4 regions of the Lysinibacillus pakistanensis genome follow, and region 2 is predicted to be linked to each of the others. Evidence: riboswitches for the same ligand, from Rfam matches in the RefSeq annotation. Region 2 holds a riboswitch; each other region holds the start of a gene.

Region 1 (3,656 bases), 1.6 Mb from region 2:
CTATTTTAATCTTGCAGTGCCACAGTTTATTAAAATTCCAATAGATCATGTGGCAGACGGTTTTATTGCTGTGGCATTAATCACGTTAGGTGCCCAATTATCACAGCTTGAAATAAAATCCATGTTTAATAAAACCGTCATTATTAGCTGTTTTACACGACTAATTTTGGGACCAGCAGTTGCTTTACTCATTATTTATTTACTCGGCCTAGATGGGGTAGTGGCACAATCATTATTTATTGCTAGCGCTTTTCCAACATCCCGAAATAGCTCTAGTTTAGCATTAGAGTATGATATCGAATCAGCAACAGCCGCACAAACTGTTTTATTTTCAACAATAGTGAGCTGTATTACAGTAACAATCGTTATTTATCTAGCAGAATTATTATTTCTTTCATAACATATGACGTAAAAAAGGAATAGGCTTATGGCTTATTGCTTTTTTTTATGCTCCAAAAGTAAAAAAAATAAGAAAATAAAAGTGTTTTTTGTTAGTTATTGTAATTTTCAATATATACATAGAGTAAATAGGTACTAAATAATAATATTTAAAGGGGTGTTCATAGCTTTGCGTAAAGGTATGGAGTTATGGAAAAAATTTATCATCTTATTAGTAGCTATTATGATTGTTTTTAGCGTTTCTCTAGGTCTTATTGTCTATAAAAGTGCAAAAAGATAGTGGAGTTGACGTTAAAGGAAAATAGTATGATTCTAGCAGGAAATGTCGTGAACCAGCTTGATTCAGAGAGGTATGAGCAGCCAGTTAAAAACCTGATAACCACTCACTGTATCTTGATTTACAGAAGGAGCTTACGACAATACTGAAAACCAATTATGTAACGTATATCAACGTATTCAAGGGAACATCTGGAACAATCGATGGTACTGGTGGATGCAGGAGATTTAAATAGTAAGGAAACCTATCAAATTGGAGATATTATAGAGGATATACCGTATGAAAGTGTTGTAAAAACAATTTCTAATAATGAGGATGGCTTTAGTGAGTAGGTGAGCATGGCAAAGGCTTTTCAATTGTCGCAGAAGAAGTGAAAAAGCTGGCAGAGATGACAAAGCTGTCGGCAGAAGATATTCGTCAGCATATATATGAATTTAAAATCGTGACAGAAACGGTTTTAAAAGAAATGGACCATAGTACTGTTGAAGTTAAAGTGGGGGTCCATTAGGTAATGGCCATTAGTGAAGAGTTAGATCATTTGTTTGAAGCAGTAAAAGTAGTTGAGGAAGATGTACAAAATGTTTTTGAGGTTACAAACACAATGTCTAAAAACACGAACATTGTCTTAACAGCATTAGAGCAAACGAATGAGGTCACTGAGGCTGTTCTGTTAGAAACAAAGGAAGTAGCCGATGCATCAAAGTTACAAGAATCAACATTGAGCCAGCTAAGTAGTACGATTCATGAATTAACGGAGTAGGTAAAGCGTTTAGAGTTTATGAAGCAAAAATATAAACTCTGAAGGAAAAAATAGTGATGAAGCTTCCATCTCTTAGCAATATCTGTTACACTAGCATCAAACTTAATAGCATTGACTAGGGGAGTCTGATGAGTCAGGCTGAGAGGGAAACGCATAGAGGTTTCTTGACCCTTTGGACCTGATCTGGCTCATACCAGCGTGGGAAAGTTAAGAAATTATTGCGTGCTCTTTACAATGCGATAATTATACCTTTTACAATCATAGCCGGATCCAAAATTTTTTGGATTCGGTTTTTATTTTTATTGGGGTGAGCTAGATTCGGTCCTTGTATGAATTTTCTATAAGGGAGAGAAGTAGGTCATGACAACAGTTAGCGAAAAGAACATTACGATTATGTCGAGCTTTGAGGGTAGTAAAAAGGTTTATGTAGAGGGTTCGAGACCGGATATTTTGGTGCCGATGCGTGAAATTGCATTAAGTCCAACGACTGGAAGCTTTGGAGAAGAGAAAAATGCTCCAGTTCGTGTGTATGATACGAGCGGTCCATATACTGACCCTGCCTATAAGGTAGATATTACTAGGGGCTTACCAGCGTTGCGAAGTGAATGGATTAGAGAGCGAGGGGATGTTGAGGAGTATATAGGGCGAACTATTAAACCGGAGGATAATGGCTTCCGTAATGCTGATGATCCACGTATTCAAGAAAACGTTTTTCCTGAGCTATCTAGGAAACCTATACGTGCGAAAAAGGGGAGAAATATCACACAGCTTCATTATGCACGAAAGGGAATTATAACACCGGAAATGGAGTTTGTAGCGATTCGTGAAAATATGGAACCTGAATTTGTTCGCTCTGAAATTGCAGCGGGGCGTGCGATTATGCCTTCTAATATTAATCATCCTGAGGCTGAGCCAATGATTATAGGACGTAGCTTCCATGTGAAAATTAATGCTAATATTGGGAATTCAGCAGTATCATCTTCTATTGCAGAAGAGGTGGAGAAAATGACTTGGGCAACACGCTGGGGTGCTGATAATATTATGGATTTATCGACTGGTAAGCACATTCATACGACGCGTGAATGGATTATCCGTAATGCTGCGGTGCCAGTTGGAACAGTGCCAATTTACCAAGCACTTGAAAAGGTAAACGGTGTAGCTGAGGATTTAACATGGGAGGTGTATCGTGATACGTTAATCGAGCAGGCAGAGCAAGGCGTTGACTACTTCACGATTCATGCAGGCGTACTGTTGCGTTATGTGCCACTTACAGCAAATCGTGTGACAGGCATTGTGTCACGCGGAGGTTCAATTATGGCGCAATGGTGCTTATATCATCATCAAGAGAACTTTTTATATACACATTTTGAAGAAATCTGTGAAATCATGAAAACATATGATGTTGCCTTCTCGTTAGGGGATGGCTTACGTCCTGGATCGATTGCAGATGCTAATGACGAGGCACAGTTTGCAGAGCTTGAAACGTTAGGAGAATTAACACAGATTGCCTGGAAGCATGATGTACAGGTGATGGTGGAGGGGCCAGGCCACGTGCCGATGCATTTGATTAAAGAAAATATGGACAAGCAATTAGAGGTGTGCAAGGAGGCTCCGTTCTATACTTTAGGACCACTGACAACAGATATTGCCCCTGGCTATGATCATATTACATCTGCTATTGGTGCGGCAATGATAGGTTGGTTTGGTACGGCAATGCTATGCTACGTGACACCAAAAGAGCATCTAGGCTTACCAAATCGAGAGGATGTTCGTGTAGGGGTGATTACGTATAAAATTGCTGCACACGCGGCTGATTTAGCGAAGGGGCATCCGGGAGCACAGCAGCGAGATGATGCACTTTCAAAGGCACGTTTTGAATTCCGTTGGCGCGATCAATTCAACCTGTCTTTAGATCCAGAGCGTGCAGTTGAATACCATGATGAAACATTACCAGCAGAGGGGGCAAAAACTGCGCACTTCTGTTCAATGTGTGGGCCTAAGTTCTGTAGTATGAGAATCTCACAGGATATTCGTAATTATGCAAAAGAAAAGGATTTAAATACGACAGAGGCAATTCATCAAGGGATGCAGGAAAAGGCTGAGGAATTTAAGAAAGCAGGCAGTCAGATTTATCAATAATATTGTAATGAAGGTTTGTGTCTATTTAGGCACAAACCTTTTTCGTTGAATAAAAAACTCCATGTGAAGTGTTGCTCACAT
Region 2 (3,656 bases):
TTAAAATATTATCTAATTGCCCTAAAAAGAATTGATGATCATATGCTACTGGTTGCCATAACGAACTTGAGCCAATATCTTGTATTGCTCCATCAATTTTTAAATAGGCTATCCGCTTATCCATATTACCATTTTCGATAACTGTCTCCATAACTGACAAATTATCACCAGCCATTAAGCTGTCAAAATTACCAAATAAATCTGATTTAAAAATTGCAAATACGGTGTTGATACCTAAAGAAAATACAAGTAATACACCTGCAATAATTAAAGCAGTCCACCTTTTTACATTCATGTCTTTCCGCCTCCTCTACACGTTATACGAATAACTTTCCAATATGTTTCATTTTTTTTGCAATACTATTTAAAAGTTTGCTAATTAATATTACCGAATATCATAAAAAAATCAAAGCTCAGTAAAAATTCATGAACTTTGATTTTCGACATTATTTCCTAGGAAATTATTTGTGAATTATTTTTTTCGACAAAAAGTAAATCTGTAACTATTTAATATTACATTTATTTTTCTCTTGTTGACGCAATTCAATACGACGGATTTTGCCTGAAGAAGTCTTTGGCAATTCAGTTACAAATTCAATGGCACGAGGATATTTATATGGTGCTGTTAAAGCTTTTACATGATTTTGAAGTTGTTTAATAAGATTATCATTTCCTATTTCTCCATCAATAAGTACCACAAATGCCTTTACAATATTTCCTCGAACCTCATCTGGACTTGCTACAACTGCCGCTTCTTTTACTGCAACATGTTTGATGAGAGCGTCTTCTACTTCAAAGGGTCCTATTGTATAGCCAGATGAAATAATAACATCATCTCCTCGCCCCTCAAACCAAAAATAACCATCTACATCTTTATATGCTCGATCACCAGTGATATACCAATCTCCTCTAAATTGTAAGCTAGTACGCTCAGGGTCATGTAAATATTTTTTAAATAACGCAGGCGTTTCACGATGAACGGCAATATCACCTACTTCTCCAACTGAAACAGGATTTCCAAAATCATCTATAATATCAACTGTATTTCCTGAAGTTGGTTTTCCCATTGAGCCAATTCTAGCCTCCATACCTACCATTGTTCCAACCAGTAATGTATTTTCAGTTTGCCCATAGCCATCTCTTACCTGTAAACCGAAAGTATCCACAAACACTTTTATTACATCGCTATTTAGAGGCTCTCCTGCTGAGACAGCTTCACGAACACTTTCTAAATTAAAATCTTGTAAATTTTCTAATGCAGCCATAAATCGATATTCAGTTGGTGTACAGCACAAGATATTAATATTGAATTTCTCAAGAAGTGTGAGATATGTTGCTGCATTAAATTTACCCTTGTACACAAATGCGGTTGCACCACTTCCCAATGTAGCAAGGAATGGACTCCAAATCCATTTTTGCCAACCTGGAGCTGCTGTAGCCCAAACAATGTCATCTTCCTGTACGCCTAACCAATTTGGAGCTGTTGCTCGTAAATGTGCATATCCCCAGCTATGTGTATGTACGGCTGCCTTAGGATTGCCTGTTGTACCACTTGTATAAGCTAAAAATGCCTTGTCTGAACTTTTCGTTGGAGTTGAACTTATGTAGTCTGTTGGTTGTTCTTGCATTTTTTGAAGTAATGACTGCCAAGGTTCATGAGCAGTACCTATTACGAATTGCTGCAAGCCCTGTAAGTTTTTCACGTTATCGAATTGCTCAATATATGGCTCATAAGCAACAATGCCCTTTGCATTAGCGTGGTTTATACGATATTCTATATCCTTTGCTCTTAGCATTTCTGAACTAGGAATAATTGTTATACCGGCTTTTAGAGCGGCAATATAGACAATATAGGCTTCTACTGATCTAGGCACCATCACGATAAGTACATCACCTTTTGTTAAACCTTGTTTTGTAAAAACATGTGCTGCCTGATTTGCCTTTGCAAGTAAATGTGCGTATGTAATAAATTGAACATCATCATTTTCATCATAAATAATGAGCGCATTCTTGTTTGCATCCTGTGCATATTTTTCAATTTCCTCTGTAATATTGTACCATTCAGGTGCAATTAAATCCTGTCTTTTCATGGCAAATGCCTCCCTTATGCTATGACTCATTATAAAACTCCATTTTTATTATTTTCAATGGTTCGCACTCTATTTTAGAAAAGTCATGACAACTATCATACTTTGCTATATGGCATCGGTCACGTTCATCAATCATTTCGCCTTGGTGTAATTGTAGCTGTTGCTACAGAAGTACATTTGCTGAATGAAGATAAAAACTATCTATTGAACAGGAAAGAAAAGTATGGTACATTTTGGTCAACTAAAAGCATGATTGCAGGGGGACTCATTTGGAGTTGAGAAGGTAAAACCTGACCCTTTGAACCTGTTAGTTAACACTGACGTAGGGAGCAATTCACATCTATTCACTGATGAAAGGCTCTTTTGCGTGTATTTTTTGCACAAAAAAGAGCCTTTTTTGCACGCTTACGTCCATCCAACAAAGGAGGACTTAAAATGATTTTGCAAACTATCCGTAAAAAAAGCCCACTAATTCATTGCATTACAAATTATGTAGTGGCAAATTTTCAAGCAAACGGTCTATTAGCAATTGGTGCCTCACCAGTTATGGCTGATGGCAATGACGAGGTCGAGGAAATGGTTGCAATTGCCTCAAGCTTATTGATAAATATTGGTACCCTTAATGACAAAACGAAAGAATCCATGATACTTGCAGGAAAAAAAGCCAATGCACTTGGCATACCTGTAGTTTTAGATCCAGTTGGCGCTGGAGCCACTACCTACCGAAAACAAACTGTAAAACAACTGTTAGAAGAGATTGAATTTGCAGTAATTCGCTGCAATATTGGAGAGCTTGCCGCAATTGCCAACATAAAATGGCAGCAAAAAGGTGTAGACAGTGGAACAGGTTCCATTTCCTTAGAGGATGAAGCGAAGAGAATTGCTCAGTTGTATCATTGTATAGTGATTGTCACAGGTGAAAAAGATTTTATAACTGATGGAAATCACCAGCAATGGATTACAGGTGGAAATCCTCATATGGCAGAGGTCACTGGTACTGGTTGCTTATTAAGTGCCATTTGTTGCGCTGCTTTTGTATCCGACAATCAGCCCTATTACCAATTAGTAGATGTACTAAGATGTTATAAAAAAATTGCTGAACAAGCCGGTTCTACTACACAATACATCGGTGATTTTCAAATTGCTATATTGAATGAACTATATCGTCTTTCAAAGGACGGTGAACGATAATGCAGGTTGTTACGACAATTGCTGGATCTGATAGTGGCGGTGGTGCTGGTATACAGGCTGATTTAAAAACCTTTCAGGAATTAAAGGTGTTTGGAACTTCTGTCATTACAGCTTTGACCGCTCAAAATACACTTGGTGTATCAGGGGTAATGCCCATTGAGGCAAGCTTTGTTGAGCAACAACTACAGGCACTATTGGAGGATTTTTCAATTAGTGCGGTGAAAACAGGCATGCTATTTTCCTCAGCCATTATTCAAACTGTTGCACAAATGACGGCTAATACAAAAGTCCCGCTTATTGTAGATCCTGTGATGATTGCAAAGGGCGGAGAAAGCTTATTGCAACAAGATGCCATCGATGCCATCATTAATCATC
Region 3 (3,656 bases), 2.3 Mb from region 2:
TTCTCGGCTTTTGATTGCCTAATAAAGAACCAATAGTAAGCCGTTACACAGGAATTATTAAAGGAACATCAACCATATACCAATCACTAATTATTACAAATTTTGTAATATAGTTGACATAAAAAGATTAACATAAGAACAAATGATGTAACCCCTAATTCAATACAAGAAAAAAAGTAAATTCCACAAAAAAACTTGTGGAATTTACAAATTGAACACTACATTATTATTGCAAAATACTTATCATTTAGTAGTTTAAGAATAAACCATTGGTCCACTTTTTCGTGTAATCCTAACTATTAGCAAACCATTTTTCTTTGTGATAGACTGTACTATATTTGATAGAAAAGGGGGTATTCGATGACCCAGCAGAAGTCTAATAAGGCGGCTTTGTATATTTTAATGTTTAATATGTTTATCGTAATGGGGAGTATTGGGATTATTATTCCTGTAATGCCCGAGTATTTAAGAATATTTGGTGCTGCGGGACAAGTTCTAGGTATGCTTATTGCAACGTTCGCCTTCGCTCAATTCGTTTTTTCTCCAATTGCTGGGAATCTTTCGGATCAGTATGGTCGAAAAAATCTTATTATTTTCGGACTTATACTAACTGGACTTGCTCAAATCGGCTTTGGACTTTCTACAGAAGTGTGGATGCTCTTCTTAGCACGCTTTTTAGGTGGCCTTGGATCAGCCTTTGTTGCACCTCCTATTATGGCATTTGTCGCAGATGTTACAACATATGAAGAACGAGGAAAAGGGATGGGGATGCTTGGTGCTGCCATGTCTCTTGGCTTTATGATAGGACCCGGTATTGGTGGTTTCTTATCACATGTTAGCTTACATTTTCCATTTTATACAGCTGGAGCTGCGGCTATTTTGGCTTCTATTTTATCGTTCTTTTTATTACCATCTACCAAACCAAACGCAGCACAAAAAATGCATAAGCAAGACAATCTCGCGAAACAAATGGTACGTTCAGTACATATGCCTTACTTTGTTATGCTCATTATTATGATGGTATTCTCGTTCGGAATTGCTAATTTCCAAACAACTTTATCATTATTTGTTACAGAAAAGTTTCATTATACACCTGGGGATATTGCTATTATTCTAGTGGTGGGTGGTGCTTTTGGTGTAGTTGTACAAATGTTTGTCATTACACCACTCTTTAATCGCTACGGTGAAATGAAGGTCGTATTAGTCAATTTATTTATAGCAGCCATATCTATCTACTTAATATTATTTGTATCTGGGTTTGCCCTTATTTTAGTTGTTGCGACAATCTTCTCGACAGCCACAACATTAATTCGTCCTGCTGTTAACACACTGATCTCCAAGCTTGCTGAAAATGAGCAAGGATTTGCAGCAGGTCTGAATAATGCTTATATGAGTCTTGGGAATATGATTGGTCCAGCATTGGCAGGTATTTTATTTGATTGGAATATGAATAGCCCTTATATATTTGGTGCTATTATTTTGATGGCTTGCTTCTTCCTTGCCCTTATCTGGACAATGAAAAAAGCGCCGCATCTTATGCAGCCCAATTCTAAATAACCTGAAAAGTTATTGACTATTATTAGTAGTATGATACATTTATGTTGTTACAATACTAAACAGAAATTGAATAATTATTACCACTAGGGGAGTCTTTAAAAGGCTGAGACGTATATTTCTATATACGGACCCTTTGAACCTGATCTAGTTCATACTAGCGGAGGGAAGTGGCGACATCTTGCTTTTTGAAATGTAAATGCAAGGCCGCTTCCTATTGTTTTCAGGGAGCGGCCTTTTTGTGCTCGCCAGTTTAGCGGCGATAACTATTCATTTTATATTTCAAGGGAGTGTAACTTATGTCAGTTCGAAAATTAACAATCATGGCCTTATTAGTGGCAATTGCCATAGCAGGTTCTACCTTCGTTTCAATTCCAACAGGGATTGCGCGCGCATATCCGATACAACATGCCATCAATGTCATCGGTGCCATTCTACTCGGACCAATACCAACTGTTATCATTGCTCTTGTTACAGCGATTATTCGTATTCTAACAGGGACAGGCTCCCTATTAGCCATTCCTGGCAGTGTCATTGGCGCATTTTGTGCAGCACTGGCTTATAAATACAGTGGTATGCCTTGGCTAGCAGGTGTTGGTGAAATAGTAGGAACTGGGATTATCGCCTCCCTCATTGCAGTACCATATGCATATATCTTAATGGGGACATCCGTAGCAGCAATGTTTTTCATGCCTGCCTTTTTAACCTCTAGTATTATTGGTGCTATTTTTGGTGTGGCAATTGCTAGTAGTTTACGAAATACTGCACTTATTAAAAATTTTCGTTAAATTTTCCAGAGTAAGGATTCCCTCCTGTCCATTTTTGAGCAGGGGGTTTCCCTTTGAACTAGAGCTTCTTCCTTTTCACTATTAAAACGCAAAAACAGTGCAAAATAAACATTTATTTTGCACTGTCATTTAATCCAAATTATCTTTTCTTCATGCCCTTTAATAGCTGAGCAACATTTGTATCCTCTGCCTGTGTGGTTTTATTTTCAACAAGCTGCTCTTTTTTCTTCGACTTAGTAAAGAAGCTCCAACCAAAGCGTCGGATTGTAATATCGATGAAGAACAATAGCATACCTGCTAATATAAGCCATGTTGCTATATTTTGACGATCTGCGCCTTTCTTCGTAAATTCACGAAATACCTCCTTCGGTTCTTTCAAAACAGAGCCGCCCGTTTGCTTTGTCAGTTCTTCCACCAGCTTATCATTTACAGGTCGTAACTCATATTCAGCACTATAAGGTACACTTATACCCGCTTGAAAAATAGCTTGATCTTCATCAGCGATACGGAAGAAAATTAACCCTGGCTCCGCTTGCACAACTGCCCGAATCTGTGAGGCTGAAATAGCCTCAAGCTGTGTTTCAAGTTCTTCTCCTGCTTCATTGACAGCTACAACATCTAAAAAAGCTGCTTCATTGGTAGGATCTGTAATAACAAATGAACCATCCGATTCTAAACGTACGTCGTAGGCAACATCATTATAGCTTGGGAGCATTTGTGAAATAAGCGTTTGCCAAAATGTTCCCCAATCCTGCCATCTTGCCCAGTCACCTGTCCATTTACCTGTCGAATCAGAAGTAAAGGCAAATGTCTTACCAAGGCCATATTGCCACTGCGCTAGTACTGGATCCTCTTTCTCGCTTTCAGCAATGACAGAGGCCCCCTGCTTTGCTGTTGTTCCAATATAAGCATTCATTTGAGGTACACCATTTGCAAATAACGTGTTCCAACCAGATGCATTGTAGATGGTTGGATAGAAAGGATTATCCTCAATATATGTGCGTGAAATCATTGCCGTTTCACGGGATAAAATAGAAGGTATTGTCTGCTCATCAACAACGTCATAGAATCGTCCGCTACCCATTTCACTAAGCGCTTCAAGTAAATTGGCATCTGCATCCTGTCCAATCGCTACAGTAGATAATGTTACACCATTCTCTTTTCCTTCAGCGATTAAGTCTTCATAATTCCCTGACTGTGACTGTCCATCTGTTAATAGAATAATATGCTTACGCTGTAGCTTTAAATCTGCTAAGTTTTCATAGGCTTTAGCGAGAGATCCATAAATCTCTGTCCCACCGCCTGGCGTTACGG
Region 4 (3,656 bases), 1.2 Mb from region 2:
CCGCATCAACAAATGGAATAACATCTTCATATTTTTCTGTTTTCGGAATAATTTGCACACTGATTAATGAGTTTGCCATGTTACTTCGTCTCCTTTTTCGGTAAAAAGTCGTTTGTAAATGCTTGTTCTGCGTTAAATTCGCCCTCTAAAACGTTGTTGCTAGTCATCCACTTCGCATAGTTTTCCCAGACAGCTAGCTTTTGCTCGCCCCATTGAGCAGCGTCATCCTGATATTTATCTGCCAGCCACTCCTGACTTTTATGCACAAGATCTTTATCTAAATCAGGTACTGCCTCAAGTAAAACATCTGCCGCCTCACTTGGATTACTGATCGCGTATTCATAGCCCTTTGCCACGGCAGCGACAAATGCTTCAACGGTCTTTGGATCATCCTTAATCATTTTTTCATTTGTAGCAAGAACGGGTGTATAATAATCCAGTTGGTCACTATAATCTGTTAAATACAGCATGTTCAGTTTTTCACCACGAAGCTCAGCTTCAATCCCAGTCCAAGCATAATAAATCCATGCAAAATCAATATCTTTTTTCATCATTGTAAAGAAATCTATATCACCAGCATTAATAATATCTAATTTATTAATATCCGCATTTTCAGTTTGCATTAATGATTGTAGTACGGCCTGCTCTAATGGAGCTCCCCAGCCGCCATATGTTTTCCCTTCAAATTTCTTCGGTGATGTAATGCCTTTAGAAGCTATTGAGGCAAAGCCAGAAGTATTATGCTGAATAATCGCTGCAATCGATACTAGAGGTACACCCTGTACACGAGCCTGTGTAATTCCCTCCTGATAGCTTACGCCAAATTGTGCCTTGCCAGATGCTACAAGCTGATCCGCTCCTGCGTCACCAGGTTGTAATATATCAACATCTAAGCCCTGCTCTTCAAAATAACCTAATTTCTTAGCAACATATAACCCTGTATGATTTGTATTTGGTGCCCAATCGAGTACAACAGATATCTTTTTCAATGCATGCTCATCCTTGTTGGCATCCTTTTTTTCGCTACAGCCCGCTAATGTTAAAAGGGTAGCCATAAGAACCAATAACCATTTTTTCATGCTGATTCCTCCCAGTAAATAGTGTGAAAGTGTTCATGAATGAATGTTTTAACCAGAAGAAAGCGTATTTATGGATTGTCTGCACCCAAGACATGTACATTTAACAAAAAAACGCCCAGGATTTCTCCCAGACGTTGTCAATCAATATCAAAAATTTACTTTTTTTGAATAGATGTTCCCTACGCTGGTACGAGCCAAATCAGGTTCAAAGGGTCAGCGTCTAACGGACACAATCTCAGCTGGCAACTACCAGCCCCCCTACATTCTTTCCATATGAACTTTTCGATGATTATTATACCCATATCTCACTGCAAATGACAAGGCACTATTTAATAATAACGCTGTAAAAATATTTTAATTGCATCATCTTTCGCTTCATGAATTCCATCCTCCGTGAGATACTTTTCATTTAGCCCAAATACCTGTAATGTTCCTTCCTTTGTATAACGTGGTATTAAAAGAGCTAATGAAACATCTTTAAAGGCGTAAAGTGGTGTTAATGAACCATCTTCTTCGACTTGATATAATCTAAAGCGGTAATGTTCCTCTTTCGGTATCCATTCGTAAATAGCAAGATTATTTTGATAGGCTGTTAAAGTAAGGGCTTTTTTACCATCAAGTTTATGATAGGAGCCATCTACTAAATCAACATATCCTGTCTCTAAGCTATCTTCAGTTCTAAAGGAGGCATAGATTTTATGGTCAGTAAGTGCCACGTCATGTATGCCTTTCAAAGGTAAATCGTATTGTTTTTCTTTTTCCGTTCCAACATCATAGAGCGTAAAGCTGACCGTTTCTACTCCATCTTTTTTAAAGGCTCTTGGTAGGAGCAACTGATTGTCCTGATAAATTGGCTGACTTACTGCACTATTATCAAAGGCTTGTTTAAATTGTTTTACCTCGTTTGTACGCAAATTTGTTAAGCTATAAATGGTATGACCTGTCCTTGTGTCAGACATTTCTGTCAGTAGCGTATCATCTTCTAAACCCATAAAAGTTTCCGTAGAAAAGCCTTTGACCTCTAATGTTTCTCTATTTTTTACAAACACAGAATTCCTATCATCAGCCATCCAAGCAAGCCAATCTTCATTTACTAACATTTCTGAAATAGGGAATTCACTTGTTACTTCCGCTTTTTCAATATGTGTATCGAGTGCATAGGAATAAATGGTATTACCCTCGTAATAATAAAAGGAGTTCGTTGCATCATCAAAGACAGCTGTAGATAATGTATTAGCAGATCGACCAGGGATACTAACTTCTTCATAGGATTGTTCACTTATTTGCGAAATCATCAATTGTTCCTTTATTTCATCTATAAATGGATAACTTAGTAATGCTGTAAGTGCTAAAGCTGAAAATCCTACTGCTACGGGCTTCCACACATGTTTTTTTACAGGGGTTTGCTGTTGCTCAAATCTTACATGAGCAGCTTCTAAAATCTCTTCTTTTTTTTGGGGAGTTAATGCTAATTGATCTGGTATAGTAGCCTTTAATCGATTACGTAAATTCATTTCCATTATAAAATCCCTCCTTTTCTAATTGGATGCCTACTCGTTTTCTCCCTCTTGCTAGCCTTGTTTTCACTGTATTGACTGAACATTGTAAAATGGATGCGATATCGGTGATAGATAGTTCATCATAGTAATAAAGCCAAAGGACCTCTCGATATTTCGTTTCTAATGTTGTAATGCTATGAGCAATAACATCCATTTCCTCCTGCTTTAAAATTTGAGATTCCACTGAAGTAGAGGCTTCCTGCTTTTTAAAAAGATTAGTTAACTCTGTTTTCCGATATGTCCAGCTCTTAAAGTAATTGTGACACTCGTTGACGACCATACGGTATAAGTAAGTTTTGACACTAGAACGTCCTTCAAATTGCTCCATATGAATGTAATAGCGGATGAATACTTCCTGTACAATATCCTCTGCCCTTTCTTTACTTTTTACATATGTATAAGCTAGTCGAAGTAAGTAATGACCGTATAAATCCATAACCTCCCGTAAATGTATATCTCTTTGTTGTTTCTCCAAGCAATTCCCTCCCTTCATCAATTTGTATAAGTTAGACAAAGCACATTGCTCGTTGGTTTCATCTTTTCATTAATTTTATATTAATACCATTATTTATCTGGTACTGAACAACAATTAAAGAAGGGCACTAAATAACTAAAAAAGTCAATTTGCATCACATTTTTGTGGCAAATCGACTTTTTTTAGTGTCCTTCTCATTAAGAGATCAGCTTGGGTTTTGTTCTTTTTTTACTGTTAATACATGTGAAATCTGTCCATCAGTTGCAATATCTACCTTGAATGAGCCATTTGAATGACGATCTGCTCGCGTTAATGCTTGTACATCAATAACCTCTTGCACACCTTTTTCAGTTTCAATGATAACATGCTCCTCATCTGTAGCCTTGACTACTGCAACGATACGATGAGGGTTAGCTTTTAATTCAGTTAACACCTTTAAGCCCCGTTTTGCGCGACTTGCCATCTCAACTTCAGCTACATTCATTTTCTTAACAGCACCACGCTGCGTTACAATAACAACATATTCTGTGTCGTTTGGCTGTA

What was found. Region 2 has a riboswitch for thiamine pyrophosphate ahead of thiM (hydroxyethylthiazole kinase). Riboswitches for the same ligand answer to the same signal wherever they lie in the genome.
Region 1: another riboswitch for thiamine pyrophosphate. It lies ahead of thiC (phosphomethylpyrimidine synthase ThiC); the one in region 2 lies ahead of thiM (hydroxyethylthiazole kinase).
Region 3: another riboswitch for thiamine pyrophosphate. It lies ahead of thiW (energy coupling factor transporter S component ThiW); the one in region 2 lies ahead of thiM (hydroxyethylthiazole kinase).
Region 4: another riboswitch for thiamine pyrophosphate. It lies ahead of QNH24_RS13535 (ABC transporter substrate-binding protein); the one in region 2 lies ahead of thiM (hydroxyethylthiazole kinase).

What each region holds. Positions count from the first base shown of each region.
Region 1 covers NZ_CP126101.1:249,318-252,973, forward strand. Annotated here, with positions in the region: gene QNH24_RS01175 (AEC family transporter) at 1-400, shown strand, start outside; gene QNH24_RS01180 (hypothetical protein) at 880-1,008, shown strand; partial or broken gene QNH24_RS01185 (methyl-accepting chemotaxis protein) at 1,020-1,184, shown strand; gene QNH24_RS01190 (hypothetical protein) at 1,188-1,436, shown strand; TPP riboswitch at 1,544-1,658, shown strand; gene thiC (phosphomethylpyrimidine synthase ThiC) at 1,797-3,575, shown strand.
Region 2 covers NZ_CP126101.1:3,916,056-3,919,711, forward strand. Annotated here, with positions in the region: gene sppA (signal peptide peptidase SppA) at 1-295, opposite strand, end outside; gene mbcS (acyl-CoA synthetase MbcS) at 504-2,090, opposite strand; TPP riboswitch at 2,338-2,436, shown strand; gene thiM (hydroxyethylthiazole kinase) at 2,526-3,281, shown strand; gene thiD (bifunctional hydroxymethylpyrimidine kinase/phosphomethylpyrimidine kinase) at 3,281-3,656, shown strand, end outside.
Region 3 covers NZ_CP126101.1:1,012,043-1,015,698, reverse strand. Annotated here, with positions in the region: gene QNH24_RS04735 (MFS transporter) at 361-1,557, shown strand; TPP riboswitch at 1,633-1,740, shown strand; gene thiW (energy coupling factor transporter S component ThiW) at 1,854-2,342, shown strand; gene QNH24_RS04725 (VWA domain-containing protein) at 2,482-3,656, opposite strand, start outside.
Region 4 covers NZ_CP126101.1:2,745,008-2,748,663, forward strand. Annotated here, with positions in the region: gene QNH24_RS13530 (thiamine-binding protein) at 1-79, opposite strand, end outside; gene QNH24_RS13535 (ABC transporter substrate-binding protein) at 81-1,079, opposite strand; TPP riboswitch at 1,239-1,349, opposite strand; gene QNH24_RS13540 (hypothetical protein) at 1,409-2,599, opposite strand; gene QNH24_RS13545 (sigma-70 family RNA polymerase sigma factor) at 2,580-3,113, opposite strand; gene parC (DNA topoisomerase IV subunit A) at 3,319-3,656, opposite strand, start outside.